2 regions of the Wenzhouxiangella sp. YN9 genome follow, and region 2 is predicted to be linked to the other one. Evidence: riboswitches for the same ligand, from Rfam matches in the RefSeq annotation. Region 2 holds a riboswitch; the other holds the start of a gene.
What was found. A riboswitch is a leader RNA that binds a small molecule or an ion and turns the genes downstream of it on or off. The one in region 2 is predicted to bind cobalamin.
Positions count from the first base shown of each region.

Region 1: another riboswitch for cobalamin. It lies ahead of ACEWQ0_RS02445 (ribonucleoside-diphosphate reductase subunit alpha); the one in region 2 lies ahead of ACEWQ0_RS12725 (TonB-dependent receptor domain-containing protein).

Region 1 covers NZ_JBJNIP010000055.1:94,075-101,914, forward strand. The annotation lists gene ACEWQ0_RS02440 (ribonucleotide-diphosphate reductase subunit beta) at 1-813, opposite strand, end outside; gene ACEWQ0_RS02445 (ribonucleoside-diphosphate reductase subunit alpha) at 900-3,485, opposite strand; cobalamin riboswitch at 3,686-3,929, opposite strand; gene ACEWQ0_RS02450 (DsrE family protein) at 4,325-4,765, shown strand; gene ACEWQ0_RS02455 (undecaprenyl-diphosphate phosphatase) at 4,918-5,763, opposite strand; gene ACEWQ0_RS02460 (LTA synthase family protein) at 5,760-7,646, opposite strand; gene ACEWQ0_RS02465 (DUF1499 domain-containing protein) at 7,645-7,840, shown strand, end outside.
Region 2 covers NZ_JBJNIP010000115.1:154,466-162,305, forward strand. The annotation lists gene ACEWQ0_RS12720 (ABC transporter permease) at 1-768, shown strand, start outside; gene ACEWQ0_RS12725 (TonB-dependent receptor domain-containing protein) at 1,081-2,859, opposite strand; cobalamin riboswitch at 2,974-3,198, opposite strand; gene ACEWQ0_RS12730 (acyl-CoA dehydrogenase) at 3,269-5,752, opposite strand; gene ACEWQ0_RS12735 (alpha/beta fold hydrolase) at 5,754-6,632, opposite strand; gene ACEWQ0_RS12740 (TetR/AcrR family transcriptional regulator) at 6,795-7,346, shown strand; gene zapE (cell division protein ZapE) at 7,568-7,840, opposite strand, start outside.

The sequences.
Region 1 (7,840 bases), on a different contig from region 2:
CTCCTCGATGATGGCCACGATGCGCTCGCGGCACTGTTCGAAAGCGGTGCGCCCGCGCTCGGTCCTGTAGAGCGCCCGCAGCACCTCCTTGCCATAGGTCACGTGCACCTCGAACTCATCCTGGGCGATCTTCTGTATTGCCTTGCCGATGGGCTGGAACAGACCGGTGCCTTCGCAGATGCCGAATGTAACGGCAAACGAAGCCATGAACTGAATACGCTCCATGCACAAAAGACCGACAATGAACAGGTAGACGGCATTGAAGGTTTCCTGGTTGTTCGGCCGGGCGCCGCGGGCGTAGTCGTAGCTGACCTGCCAGGCCTCATCGAAGACTTCGGTTACGACCTTGAGCCGCGCCATGGCCTCCTGAACCGCCAGGATGTCATCAAGAATCTCGTCGGGATCGTCGAAGCTGTTGCGCACGATCTCGGAATACGTGGCCGCATGCACGATTTCATTGCGGGTGATTTCCAGCCAGCCTGCCCAGGCCTCGCTGCTGGTACAAACCGGCCCGAGCACCCCGGCAATGGAGCGCGCGGCCACGCTGTCGGCTTCCCACTGCCAGGCCAGGGTCTTGACCATCATGTCCCAGGTGGTCTTGTCACAGGTCTTGAACTGCACGTTGCAGGGCGCGTAGTCAAACTCGTTTTCGTCCCAGTCCTGAGACTTGAGCGTCTTGTAAAGCTTCCACAGCTCCGGGTAGGACTTGTTGATGGTATCGAACAGCCCGGGCGCTTCGCCGAGAAGGATCTCCGGCTTTGCGTAGTCAGTCTTTTCGGTGTTGAAGATCTTGTCTGGCAACACGGTAGTCATCGATTAAACTCCTCGAACTTGATGTGACCTGATCGGCTTCGCCGAGCAGGAAAAAATACGAACAAACAACAAGCGCGGCACTGCCGTTACAGCGTGCAGCTGTCACAACCGTTTGTGTCTTCGGCATCGGTCATGCTGCCGGCGTTGGCAATGGACTTGTCGGAGGCCACGTTCGAGTTGTAGTAGTAGCGCGTCTTCAGGCCATACTTGAACATCGCCAGATAGTGCGAGAGCAATTCGCTGCTGCTGACCTTGCTGTCGTCGGCAATCCGCCGCCACAAGTCGGCCGAGATGGCCTGATCGGTAAACTTCTGAAACACGGCATAAGCCTTGATCATGTCGATCTCGGCAATATCCCAGGCCGATTGATAAGCCACCTGCGGGTCGTCGCTGTCCGGTGCCGCCCAGCGCACCGTCACGCTGCCGTCGGTCTTGCCGAGTACCACATCACGCACCGGGTAGATCGAGTTGGGCTGGCCCAGCGCTTTGGAAGACGATTCACCCGGCATGAAAGCCACCAGGCAGGAGTGACCAATGCCGCCGTTGGCGACCACCTCGGCGCGCAGGGCTTCCCAGTCGTAGCAGTATTCGAAATCACCCAGCTCATCGACATTGCGATTGTAGGTATCGATCGGCAGCCAGCCGTCGGGCCATTTCGTCTTGTGTATCCAGCGCGGCTTGCCGCGCTCCCGAGCCAGGCGAAGCGAAGCACGAATGGCGTGGTACATGTGTCGCTCGGCGATGTGGTGCAGCTCCTCGCGGCCGCGACGAGTGTCGAATTGCAGTCTCCTGCGCGCCATGTGCGCCGCCACGCCCATCAAACCCACACCGGCGTTCATCCGCGCGCGGGCGGTCACGCCGACATGAGGCAAAACGTAGTCGGCATGATCGATACAGTAGTCGATCATCTTGAGCGTCAGATACATCGCCTCCTGATAGGCCTCGTCATCGCCGTCGGGCAAGTTGTCCAGCGCAATGGCGCCCAGCGAACACAGAGCCACCTCGGGCTCCGGGTAGCTTTCAAGCACGCCAGCCACCTTGATGCCGGCACATTCGGCACGACTGCCACGGCGCTTGCCCGCCAGCTGATCCCCGGCCTCGAGCTCTCCGGCAAACACCCTGCGTCCACAAGACAGCCTCAGTTCCTGATTGAAGTTGAAATAATGCGCGCCGCCGTGCTCGTCGGCCACGGTGATACGCCCGACCTCTTCACTGCTGTAGAGGTCGCGCATGTCCTGATAAGGGCGGTTGGGCTCACAGATCTCCAGACACAGGTTGCTTGAATGAATCGGCTCCTTGAACGGCGTATGGCGATTGATCTCGTCGATGTTGACCAGATACGCCACGCCGGTTTCAAGCGCCTCGTTGAGCGCGGTCAGAACCAGATCACGCGGGCTGAACCATTGTTTTTCGAATGACTCATCCCGCTCCAGACGGGCATACTCGCGGGCAAAGCCCTTGGCATCACCGCTGAAGAACAGCTCGGTCAGCGTGGGTGCATTGTGCACGTTGAAGGAAAACGCGCGCTCATTGCGCGCCGCCCGGGCGGCAAACAGGCGGTTGGTGACCAGCGCATAATGCAGATCGCGATTCTTGCGGTCTTCGGTGCTGCGCGGATTGCGCAAATGAGCAATCACCTCGGCCTCGGGATCAAAGCCCGAGTAATAGGTCGTGCAGGCGCCGCCGCGACCGGCCTGCATATTGGCGCGAATGGCCTTGCCCATCGCGGCAAAGTACGGCAGCTTGCCCATGTGCTCAATGGCCCCGCCACGCACCGGGTCGCCCTTGCTGCGGGTAATGATGTGGCTGCCGATCCCGGCCGAAGCCGCCGTCATGCGATAGGCAATGTGGTCGCCGATGGCAAGCGACTGTTCGGTATCACCGCTGACATAAAGGCAGCATGACGCGAAACCGCGCAGACGCGTTCCAAGGTTGACATAGTTGGGCGTGGGCGCGGAGATCAGCTTGCGGTAAAAGGCGCGATAATAGCGCTCGACCAGCGCCATGCGCTCTTCGGCAGGCGCATGCTCGGCCAGAGCCATGGCCATGCGCATGTACACAAACTGCTGGGTTTCATATTCCTGACCGGTAATACGATTTTGCAAACTGTATTTGCGGCGCAGGTAGTGCAGCGAAAAGTGCGGTGTCTCATAGTCGCGCTTGTGATCGATCCATGTATTGGCCAGCGCGTACTCTTCCCCATCATAGGCCAGCGGCTTCATGATGCCATCCTCGACCATGCGTTCGTGCAGCGCGGCCAGAGTCGGGATGCGTGAGCCATGAATGGTCTTGTGCAGATGCGATGCATACAAGCGCCCGGCCATCAGGTACCACGACCAGGTGTCGTGATCGAGGCAGCTGCGGATGAGCTTTTCCTGCAGCTCGGCGCTGGGCGCGGTTTCCGGCATGGCGCTGACGGCGTCAATGACCGCAGCCGACCAGTCGACTTGCCGGCCGATATTGGCCGCTGCCCACTGCCCCCAACCGTTGACCTTGCCGGGAATATAGGGCTCGACGCGACCATCACGCTTGATGATGTTTTTCAGCCCGCTGTGATGATGCTCGCCCGCCTTGCCGTCATGCGTATGCGCTTTATCGCTGGCGCAGGAGGCACGGGTGGAAGAAGAGCGCTCAGCCGTCTCCGGCTGCGCTGAGAGTTCGGAATAATCCATGATTTGACTCCGTTTGCGGCGCGCAGGAACGTTCAGTTCACTGACGCTGCGGCACATTCTCCTGCTCCCTCGCGCAGGACCTGTGGGCAACACCGCTTTCGGAGAACGTCGCTTCGGGGCAGGCCGCAACCCGGCGCCATGGAGTCCCCGCGCAACACGCCTCCCCGCGGAAGCGGTTACCCGCGCCGGGCGAGCTTGCAATTGCACCCGACGTGCCGGCAGGTCTTCGGACTTGCGAACGCGGTGCCCTGATCATGCTGATCGATGGAGCCACCTACTCTGCAGCGCTTCCCGGACAATCTGCGGCCCAGTGCTGATGCTGCATTTCGTTTTCGCTTACCGCTGCGGGGCAGTTCCGGACTTGCACCGGATTCCCTATTAAACCCTCGGGCGGTGGTGAACCTTTCCGCACCGCCGTCGAGTACCAGCATGGCACAAGATAATGGGGAACAGACGCACTGTCAACACAACATGTTGCGCATCAGGGAATTCGATCGTTTGCCCGAAAAACAGTCGATGATCACCCTGAAGGGGGCTTGCCGAGAAGGCATGAGCCAGCGCTGTCAGCGATAAATGACCGATCCATTGGATACCCAGTCGACAACGCTGTATCATGATAATCTAATATTCCTGTATTACCCGTGCCCCTCAAGCGCGACGGCAGGCAAGCCCTTATTTGCAGCGCACGTGCACACGGCCCGCACGGTCGTCCCCCACTCAAGGAGACCTCACCATGTCCAATGAAAGGGGAAACAGCCAGTAGCGGCTACGGCTGCACCGACTGGTGTTTTTTCACCAGGGCGCTCTGAACCACCCTCAACCCCAAGGAGAACAACGCGATGATGAACATGCTCAAGACAGTAGTGGCGGCAGCCATGGTTTTCGCCGCCTCGATCGGCGCCCACGCAGCCGATTCACAGAAGGTCGATGAAGTGCTGGTCATCGTGACCAGCGAATCCTTGCAAACCCAGGGCATGGCGATGGTGCTGTCCAGCACGATGGCTCAGCAAGGCGCCAAGGTGAACATCCTGCTGTGTGACACCGCCGGTGATCTGGCGCTGCAGCAATATGACGCGCCCGCGCTCCGGCCAAACAACGTCACCCCGGGCCAGATGATGCGCGGGCTGCTGCAGCAAGGGGCCACTGCCAACGTCTGTGCGCTGTATCTGCCCCACAGCGACTACAGCAAGGAAGACCTGATCGACGGTGTGGGCGTGGCCACGCCACTGGACATGGCCGCGCAGATGCTGGACCCGGGCATCCGCGTTTTCAGCTTCTGAGCCATCCCGGCCAGACACTCGCGTGGCGGCGCTTTCAACGCCGAAGCCGGTGGTCATCAACCCGGCAGGAATGTCATTCCCATTCCTGCCGGGTTGATTTCTGCGCAGAGGCGCGCCCGCGCCCGGCGCCAGCCCAGCACAGTCGTAATCGGTTACAGCAACACCAGCCCGAGCAGCACCAGCCCGAGCACAACGCGGTAGGCAACAAACGGCTGCATGCCGATGCGGCGAATGAACGCCAGGAAATAGTGGATGCAGAGGAAGGTGCTCACCGCCGAGACGACAAAACCGAGCAGCAGCAGCGCCCACGGTGCAGAAAGCTCGGCGACCGACAGATCGCGCAGCCCCAGCACGGTGGCGCCGGTGATCACCGGGATCGACAGCAGGAAGGAAAAGCGGGCCGCGGCTTCGCGCGTCAGGCCCAGAAACAACGCCGCGGTGATGGTGATACCCGAGCGCGAGGTTCCGGGAATCAGCGCCAGCACCTGGGCAAACCCGATGATGAGCACGCCCTTCAAACCCAGCTGATGCTCATCGTGCTCACGCCGCCCGCGCAGATCGGCCCAGCCCAGCACCAGGCCGAAGACGACCAGCGATGCGGCCATGATCCAGATCGCGCGCAACTCTTCTTCGGCCAGATCCTTGAGCAAGAAGCCGAAGACCACGGCCGGCAGGGTACCGATGATGAGCCACCAGGCCAGGCGGGAATCACGATCACCACCGCCCCCGGCCAGCGACCCGAACCAGGAGCGCGCCATGGCCACGAGTTCTCGCCGGAAGTACACCACCACGGCGAGCAGCGACCCGGCATGCAGGATGATGTCGAAGTCCAGGCCCTGATAAGCACCGCCGGTGACCCAGGAATACAGCACCAGATGCGCCTGGCTGGAGACGGGAAGAAATTCGGTCAGGCCCTGGATGAGGGCAATCAGCAACGTCTGCAGCCAGCCGAGCGTGTCCGCCTGCGCCGCCTCGATCGCCTGCGCCAGCGGGGTCATGGCTTTTGCGGCCGGCGGCGCTGCAGACCGCGAAGACGCTCGACGGCGATCACGTTGAGCAATTGCTCCCGACGCTGCCGCGACAGACCGTTGCTCTCGACGAAACGCGTGTCGTCACCGTCTAGCCTGACCTGCCCTGCGCCATCGTCGCAGAACACATCGACGATGCCGCGCGGCGTGCCGCGCAGATGGAAGGCGCAGCCAGGCGGCGCGTCGCTGTTTTCGAACAACGCCGTCTGCACACCGTCGAGGCAGACCTCGCCGTACAGGCGCTGTTGAAACCCGGGCACCAGATCGGCCTGGCCATGGACCCGATCGACTACCGACGGACCCGCCCACTCCCGATCGACAACAATGAGGGGGATCAGTGAAGCGGCTGCCCGGCCGAAGTTCTCGTGTTCGGCCTGGCTGATCGGCGTCATGCTGCGGTGGTCGCCCAGAATGACCAGCACGCCGCTGTCGAAATAGCCGCGTGTTTCGAGCTGGTCATGAAACCAGCCGGCCCAGTGGTCAGCATAGCGGAAGGTGCCTTCCATGTCGTAGGCGCCGGTATCGGGATTGATGAAAGGCTGGTGACTGCTGACCGTCTCCAGTACCAGCATATAAGGCTCATCCTGATCCCGCTGTTCCATCCACTGCAGGGCGCGCCGATAGAGAGCCTCGTCGGCGGCCGCGTGAAAAGAGACCTTGGGCCAGTCACGGTAGAAGGGGTGCTGGTTACCCTCGATGTATTGGAAGCCGGCATCATCCAGCCATTCACCCCACTGGAGGAAGTTCAACGGGCTGGTGCTCAGAAAAGCCGTATGGTGACCGGCTCGCAAGAAAATTCTCACCAAACCATCCTCGATTCCCCACGCATTGGTGAAGCCCGCCGAGTCGAACAGATGCTGAAAGGGGGCCCACAGCCGTACTCCGCCGAGCGTGTTGATCAATCCTTCAACAGTGCTGAAACCGCCCGCATGCATGTGGGTGAATCGAACGCTGTTTGCAGCTACGGCATCGAGCGCAGGCGTCCAATCCAGGTGGCCACCGAACAGCTTGCTTTGATAGTTCGACAGCGACTCGACGAGCAGGATTATGACGTTTCGCCGGTCGATCGGGGCGTCGACGCAGCGCGTCGGAAAATGCTCCTCATAGGCGGCCATATGCTGCGTTGCTTCCGCCGGGCTATAGCGTACCGACTCGCTGGTGTGACTATTGGCCTGCAGAAAATTGGCATAGATCCAACTATTGACGAAATCAGGCTCGTCGGTGAGCGCCGCCGTCGAGGACGCCAGCGCGGCGATAGCCACCACGATCCATGCCACTCGCGGCGCTTTTGGTCGCGGAAGCAGCGCCGGGATAACAGCCAGGAGCACCAGAACCAAGACAACTACAGCACTCGCCAATGGCCCTCCGGCCCAAGACGAGAACTGCTCGAAGATCAAGTAGGCGTTGAGACCATAGATGGCCACATCGGCCAGGAACAGACGTATGCCGAATGCATGCAGAATATAAACGTCGGCAACGTAGGCCAGGAACAGGATCCCCAGCGCCAGACTTGCCACCAGCGAAATCAGTCGCCATGGCGACAGGATCACCACAAGCAGCAAGCCGCAGGCTATGACCAGAATCCATAGATCCTGCAAGAGTGCCGGCATGAAGAAACAGCCTTCGCAGGCCAGCGCCTGACCGTAATGATTTTCCACCACCCAGGCCCGGAAGGCGAACAACGCGCCGAACAACAGCAGCACCAGCAGCGGCCAGCCCGAAAACACAAGCCGGTAAAGTCGTTTGAGAGCCTCAGACACGAAGATCCGTTCTCGCTTTGACAATGGCCCGTATGATAGCTTGCATAACGAGCTTACTGATGGTTTCGCCCATCCAGGCGAGGGGTTCGACATGCACCGATTAGTTCAACTGATTCTCCTGGTCGCTATCGTGGCCGCTACTGCACTACTTCTGGCCGGGCCGGGCACGCGCCTGGGGCTGTGGGATTTCCGCCTTGGCTTTACCCTGATGCGCTGGGCCGTGTACGGCGGCGTGGCCGCCGCGGCGCTGGCGATCGCGCTGCTGCTGATTCCGACCACGCGCCGCG
Region 2 (7,840 bases):
GCGTTACCGGAGAACAGCCTGAATATTGGTTTGAGCCTGGCGGGCCTGTGTGTTCTGCTCGGGCTCTGGTCGATCGGTGTACGACTGCTCCAGCAAGATCTCCCTCTGGCTGCCATGCTGGCACCCGGTGATGCCCTTGGCAGTCTTTACAGCTTGCTGGCAAGAAATGAACTGACGACCGATATTTGCGCAAGCCTGCGCCGCGTTCTCTTGAGCCTGTTGGCCGCGCTGGCTATTGGAATGCCCATCGGCATTCTGATCGGGCTGTCAAGGGTTGCAGACAGAATGACCGGCAGTGCGTTCCAGTTTCTGCGGATGATTTCGCCGCTGTCGTGGATGCCGATTGCAGTGATGGTATTCGGGATCGGCGACGCGCCTGTGTACTTCCTGCTTACCGCTACTGCGGTATGGCCAATGATCATCAATACAGCGGCCGGTGTGCGCCAGCTCGACCCTCAGTGGCTGATGCTCACCCGCAGCCTGAGCGCCACGCGGTGGGAAGCTCTCGTACGGGTCGTGATGCCGGGTATACGGGGGCACGTACTGACCGGAGTGCGCGTGGCCATCGGCATGACCTGGATCCTGTTGATTCCCTGCGAAATGCTGGGGGTCAGCTCCGGCCTGGGTTACTTCATTCTGGACACCCGGGACCGCATGGCTTACTCGGAACTCATGGCAGTCATTGTTCTGATCGGCGCGCTCGGATTTCTTCTGGACGCCTCCGTACAGCAACTGCATCGCATGTGGACGCACGGTGACGAGGACTGAGCGCTTTGCTCAGCGTTGCCTGACCCGAGTTGTACTCGGCCATCCAAGCGAACCTTTTCCGCAGCGTTCCGGTGCGACAGGTCGTGGGGGTCAGCCGATCGACATGCTGAGCAAGCCTTTGAGCGGCATCATCCGCATCAGCGATGGCTGGTCATCGAACCCAATCGGTTGATCGTTCACCAGGATCGTAGCTCGCCTGGGGTTGTACGATGAGTCGGGTTCTTTTGATGGGGTCTTTAATCGAGGTGCGTGGCGCCTTGCAACCCGCCGAGCTGAGCTCGGCGGGTTCTGTCGTCGCCGGTAGCGAATATGCTAAGGCGTCTGCCAGCGAACGGCCACGAAGGCGGCGCGGCGGGCGGCGTTGTAGCCGGCGATCGGTTCGTACTTCTTGTCGGTCAGGTTCTCGATTCTGCCTTCCAGGCTCAGGCCCGCGCCCAGCGGCCAGCCGGCGCGCAGGTGGACGAGGGTGTGGCTGGGCAGTTCGACGCCGAAGTCCGGGCGCTTGCCGACGTGGACGACTTCGCCGCCGATCCAGCCGCCGTTGGTGAAGGTGCGATCGAGGGTCAGCGAACCCTTGAAGTCGGCGCGCCGGAGCAGGTCGGTGTGCTGAGAGCGGTTGACGGCATCTTGCCAGGTCAGGTTGGATTCTGCCCGCCACTGGCGGGTGGTCCAACGGTAGCCCAGCTCGGCGCCGCGGATGCGTGCCTTTTCGACGTTGACGGCCTCGAAGTCGACGCCGGTGAAGGCAATCAGGTCGTCGATTTCACTCTGGTACAGGCTCAGGCTCAGGCCGTGGCCACCCGGGCCGGACCAGTCCAGGCCGACTTCGCCGCTGAGCGAGGTTTCAGGGTCAAGGTCGGGGTTGCCCGCGTACTGGCCGGCAAATCCGGGCGAGTACAGCTGGCTGAAGGTCGGCGCGCGGAAGGCCCGGCCCAGGCTGGCCGAAAGCCGCAGGCTTTCGGTGAAGCGCCAGCCGCCGGCCAGGTTGCCGGTCAGCGCCGAGCCGAACTGGCTGTCGTGGTCGGCGCGCAGGGCGGCCTCCCATGAAAGCTGTCGGTCGCCGCCGTCCAGGCCGGTCCAGATGCCGACGTTGTCGCGGCTTTCGTCGAATGAGTCGTCGGTGTCGCCATCGACCTGCCAGGCATCGACGCCGAGCAGCCAGGTGCCGCTGCCGACGCCGCGTTCGGCCTGAAAGCCGGCCTGCACACGGCGGGTGACGGCGTCTGCGATGCTGAAGCCGTTATCGGTTTCCATGTTGTCGTGATAGAAGGCGGCCGAGCCTTCCCACGTCCACGGGCCGCGGGTGGCCCGTCGGTAGCTGCCGCTCAGGGCGTAGTTGAGGAAATCGGTTTCGCCCTGATCAAACTCGACGTCACCGCTGGCGGCACGCGCTGACCAGTTGAGCTGGCCGTCACCGAGCGGGTGGTCGCCGCGGGCGCTGAAGCTCAGGTTTTCGAAACCGTCATTGTCGGGGTCATAGGAGGGGCCGGAGGGATTCTGGGCCGAGAAACCGTTGGTGCGACGAGCCGAAGCGTTGAAGCCGATGAATCCGTTGCCGACCTGCGCGGCCAGCTGTCGATCATCATAGCGACCGTAGGCGGCGCGTGCGCCGCCGCCATCGGGCAGGCGGGTGAAGATCTGAATGACGCCCCCGATGGCGTCCGAGCCCCAGCGCGCCGCGCGCGGCCCGCGCACGATTTCGATGCGCTCGATGATGGACGGATCGAGAATCTCCCAGGTGAAGCCGCCTGAACCCGCTGCGCTCACGCGCACGCCGTCGACGAGCACGAGCACGTGGTTGGAGTTGCTCCCGCGCATGAACAGGCTGGTTTGCCCCCCGGGGCCGCCGCTGCGGGCGACGTCGATGCCGGCCTGAAGCCGCAGCAGCTCCAGCAGATCCGGCGCCTGTATGCGCTCGATGTCGTCACGAGTGATCACGGAAACAGCCGCCAGAGAGGCGTCGATCGACTGCTGCGTTCGCGTCGCCGTGACCTGGACGGTATCGCCATCAAAGGTTGAGTCGGCGGCAGAAAGGCCGCTCGAGATCAGCATGCCGGCGCTCGCCAGCACGCTCAAGGTGGTGCGTTGCATGTGTGCTCCTTGCGCTCACCCGCGCATCAAGCCGGGTGGGTGGCAGGGCAGCGCCACCGACAGCGAAGGAAAATGACTGTCGTCGACACCGGTCGCCCGCCGCAACCCGGAAGTTCAGACTGATGCAGCGAGCCCGGTCTCCTGACTTCCGGTGGCCGGCTGTGGCGGGCCCAGGCTGGATCCTTCCCCCATTCCTTTCGGCGGAGTGGATTTATCCAGCAACATCAACGCCTGCGCGTCAATGCCGGTTACAGTTGCGGGGGCAGTTCCGGACTTGCACCGGCTTCCCGAAAACTCACTGCGATTTGGCAAAAAGAAAGCCGGCGGCAGCGCCGACCGGCGATCAGGATTATAACGCAGTGCCGGCACCGGTGTGGGGCCGGTAAGCGGTGACGCGGACTGGCAGGCCTCAGCTGGCGTCGGTTTCGTGCTGGTCGCGGATGGCCTCGCACTTGTCGGTCAGGCCGGCCTGCAGTTCGGCCAGATCGAAGTCGTCGACGCTGATCACTTCGAGGACGCGCTTGCGCAGGTCGGTGAGCACTTCGATCTCCTTGTCGGCAAGCAGCTTCTTGTCGCGAGCCTGTTCGAGCTGCTGCTCGAAGGTGTAGCCCTCGATTTCGCCTGCCCGCAGCGCCTTGGAGAACTTGCGCTCGACCGGTTCGGCTGCGATCACATCCGGCAGCAGTGCTTCGAGCACGCCCAGCCAGTGGCCTTCACGATTGGTCTTGTAGATGCCGCGGGCCAGGCGGTCGCGCGTCTCGGATGGTGACAGCAGCAGCGCGGCGACCTTGTGCCCCAGGCGGTCGTTGGGCGGACGCTCGACACGGCCGAAGGGGAAGATGATCAGGCGCAGAAACGGGCGCGCCCAAGCCATGGGGTAGTTGTCGACCACGCCGTACATGGCCTGTTGAATCTTGAAGATGGCGTCGTGAAAGGCCCAGGCCAGGATCGGCTGATCGGCGGCCGGGCGGCCGTCGTGTTCGAAGCGACGCAGCATGGACGAGCAGATGTAGAGATGGCTCAGGGCGTCGCCCAGCCGTCCGGAGATTTTCTCCTTCATTTTCAGCTTGCCGCCGTAAGTGAGCATGGCGATATCCGCCAGGAAGGCAAAGGCGGCGCTGTAGCGGCTGAGCTTGCGGTAGTACTTGCGGGTGCGCCGGTCGCCGGGGACGACCGCAAAGCGGGCAAAGCTCAGGCCCAGCACGAACGCGCGCACGGCGTTCGAGATCGAATGGCCAACATGGCTGAACAGCAGTTTGTCGAATTCGATCAGGCGCTCGTCTTCGTCTTCGATCTCGAGCGCCTTGAGCTCCTTGAGCACGTAGGGATGGCAGCGGATGGCGCCCTGGCCGAAGATCATCAGCGAGCGCGTGAGGATGTTCGCGCCTTCGACCGTGATCCAGATCGGCGCGCCCTGCCAGGCGCGGCCCAGATAATTCTTCGGGCCCAGAATGATGCCCTTGCCGCCGTGGATGTCCATGGCATCCTTGACAATGTCGCGCCCGTATTCGGTGGCGTGGTATTTGGCAATGGCGCCGGGTACGGACGGGCGCTCGCCATCGTCGATGGCCGAGGCGGTCTGGCGCGACAGCGCGCTGATCGCATAGGTGTGGCCGGCAATGCGGGCCAGCGCCTCCTCGATACCTTCAAAGCGGCCGATGGGCAGGTTGAACTGCTTGCGGATGCGCGCGTAGGCGCCAGTGACCAGCGCCGCGGCCTTGGAGCCGCCGGAGGTTGATGACGGCAGCGAGATGGCGCGACCGACCGACAGCGACTCGATGACCATGCGCCAGCCGTTGCCGGCGTGCTCGACGCCGCCCAGCAGGTGGTCGAGCGGTATGAACACGTCCTTGCCGCGGATCGGGCCGTTGGGGAAGGGCACGTTGAGCGGCATGTGGCGCCGGCCGATGTCAACGCCCTCGGTGTCAGCCGGCAGGAGCGCCACGGAAATGCCGATGTCCTCGCGATCGCCAATCAGGCCGTCGGGATCGTACAAACGGAAGGCCAGGCCGACCACGGTTGCTACTGGGGCGAGCGTGATGTAGCGCTTTTCGAAGTTGAGCTTGATGCCGAGGACTTCCTCACCCTTGTAGTTACCCTTGCAGACCACCCCGTAGTCGGCAATCGAGGTGGCATCTGAACCGGCGACCGTGCTGGTCAGGCCGAAACAGGGAATTTCTTCGCCCGAGGCCAGGCGCGGGAGGTAGTGGTTTTTCTGCTCGTCGCTGCCGTAGTGCAGCAGCAGTTCGGCCGGGCCCAGGGAGTTGGGTACGGCCACGATCGAGCCGACCATCGGCGACACACCGGCCACTTTCTCGAGCACGGCGCGGTGGGCGGTGGCCGAGAAGCCCAGGCCGCCGAACTCCTTCGGAATGATCATGCCGAAGAAGCCGTGCTTGCGCATATGGTCCCAGGCCTGTTCGGATACGCCGGCGCGGTAGTGGGTGTTTTCCCATTCGTCGAGCATGTCGCACAGCTCCTGCACCGGCCCATCGACGAAAGCCTGTTCTTCGGTGCTCAGCTCATGCAGCGGCTTCTTGACAAAGCGGCTCCAGCGCGGATTGCCGGCGAACAATTCGCCTTCGAACCCGACCGTGCCGGCGTCCAGGGCGGCCTGCTCGGTTTCTGAAATCTGCGGGGTCATGGTGCCAAAGGCGTCCATCGCTGCTCGGGTGAGCAGCTCGCGCCGCCAGCCGCGGTTGACGAGCACGGCGGCCACGGGAATGAACAGCACCCAGAAGATGATCAGCGAGATCCAGCCGGGCTCGCCGGCAATGGTGAAGCCCAGGCCCACCAGGCCGGTGACGATGGCCCAGGTGTTGATCGAAGCACGAAAATAGGCGCAGGCCAGCCCCGCAACGAGCAGGGCTAGCAGGAAAAGAAACAGGGTCATATCAGCTTGCTCCCTGGGTGGCCTGCCGCTTGAGGAACGGCGTGACGGCGCCCATGAAATGGTCGTTGCGATCTCCGGCCAGCGTGTGTGAGGCTTCTTCCACGGTGGCCTGCTCGGCGTGCGGTGCCAGCTTGAGAAACTCTTCGATGTGTTCCTGGCCAATGATTTCGCTTTGGCCGCCGGCCACCAGCAGAGTGGGAATCTTGAGTCTGCGCGAAGCCGACTTGAGCCGTGACTGGAGGTTGCTGCTCTTCTCGGCCAGCGCCAGCATGGCCGGATCCCAGTGCCAGTACCAGCGTCCGTCGCGCCCCTGACGCAGGTTGCGCGTCAGCCCGTCGCTGGAACCGTTGCGCTTGCGGTGCGGCAGGAAGCCACCGACGGCCTCGATGGCGTCATCAAGGGTTTCGAAACCCCGGGGATTCTGGCGCATGAACGCCAGCATGGCCTCCACGCCGCTGTCATCCCAGCGCGGCGCGATGTCGACCAGCACCAGCGCGGCCAGATCCACCTTGGGTTTTTCCGAGTGGGCAAGCAGTGCCGTGAGGCCGCCCATCGAGGCGCCGATGACCGCTGGCCGGTTGGGCAGGGATGCGCACACCCGGCGGAAGTCTTCGATGAACTGCTCGAAATCGTACTCGCCACTGGGTGCGCGATCGCTCTCACCGTGACCGCGCGCGTCATAGCTGACCGCCTGCCAGCCGGCAGCGGCCAGCTGGCGTCCGGTACTTTCCCAAGCGTATTGTGTCTGGCCGAAGCCGTGCGCCATGAGCACACAGGGCGCACGGTCGTCGCCATAATAGCGCAGGCTCAGCCGGATGCCGTCATCGGTCCATATCTGGCGGCGGCGAATGTCGTCGTTGAGTTTACGCACAGCTTCCATACGGCAGAGTATGGGTTTACCCTGTTCATTAGTCAATGCAATGTCATATTGGTTCGGTCTGGCCGGCACACAAGAGCTTGCGGTCACTTCCGAACGCTGGAAGGGGTACCATCGCGGATCATCATGGTCAAATCAAGTACAGATCGCAGTACGGGCGACAAATTGCCCCTGACGCCGGCTGACTGGGAGCAGGCGGCATTGGCGCTGATTGCCGAAAAAGGGATGGCCGCACTGCGGGTCGAGCCCCTGGCGCGCCGTCTGGGCATTACCAAGGGAAGCTTCTACTGGCACTTTCCGGGCCGCGACGAGCTGTTGGTGCGGGCGGTCGAGCGCTGGGAGCGGCAGGATCGCCAGCACCTGAAGCTGTCGTTGAGTACCGCCAGTGCGCCGGCCGAACGGTTGGCCGATTTTGTCTGGCGCACCAGTCGGCAGACGCTCACCCACCGGGTGTATGCCGCCCTCTGCGCCAGCCCCGATCATCCCGCCATCGGGCCGGTGCTGCGGCGGGTAACGGAGCGCCGCATCAAGTATCTGGCCGCCGCCCTGGAAGAGCTGGGTCTGGGTGAATGCCCGGCCCGCCACCGCGCCCATCTGATGTATTCCTCTTACGTCGGTTATCTGCAGCTCCAGGCCCAGGGTCTGGTGCCCGACAAGGATGAGCCCGAGTTCGATAGTTATGTGCAGCATGTCATTGAGGCCTTGATCGAAGACTGATGGGTTTGCTGGTTGGCTGGTTCGACGTCTGATGTCGTTGCGGGGCGGCTTCGCCGCGCGAGGATGGTATTGGCGGATATGCTTGCTGAACCAGCTAACCAGCTAACCAGCTAACCAGCTAACCAGCTAACCAGCTAACCAGCTAACCAGCTAACCAGCTAACCAGCCAACCAGCCAACCAGCCAACCAGCCAACCAGCCAACCAGCCAACCAGCCAACCATCACGGTCGGTGTTCCCGTTCCAGATAGTCGTGGCTCTGCATCTCGATCAGGCGTGAGGTGGTGCGCTCGAAGGGGGCGGCGAGCTGCTCGCCGGTGTAGAGCTGTTGTGGCGGCGCTGCAGCGGAGACGATCAGCTTGACCGAGCGGTCGTAGCATTCGTCGACCAGGTGAATGAAACGCCGCGCGGCGTCGTTGTCGCGCTCGACCATGACCGGCACCTCACTGACGAACACGGTGTCGAAGCGCCGCGCCAGGTCGATGTAGTCACCGCT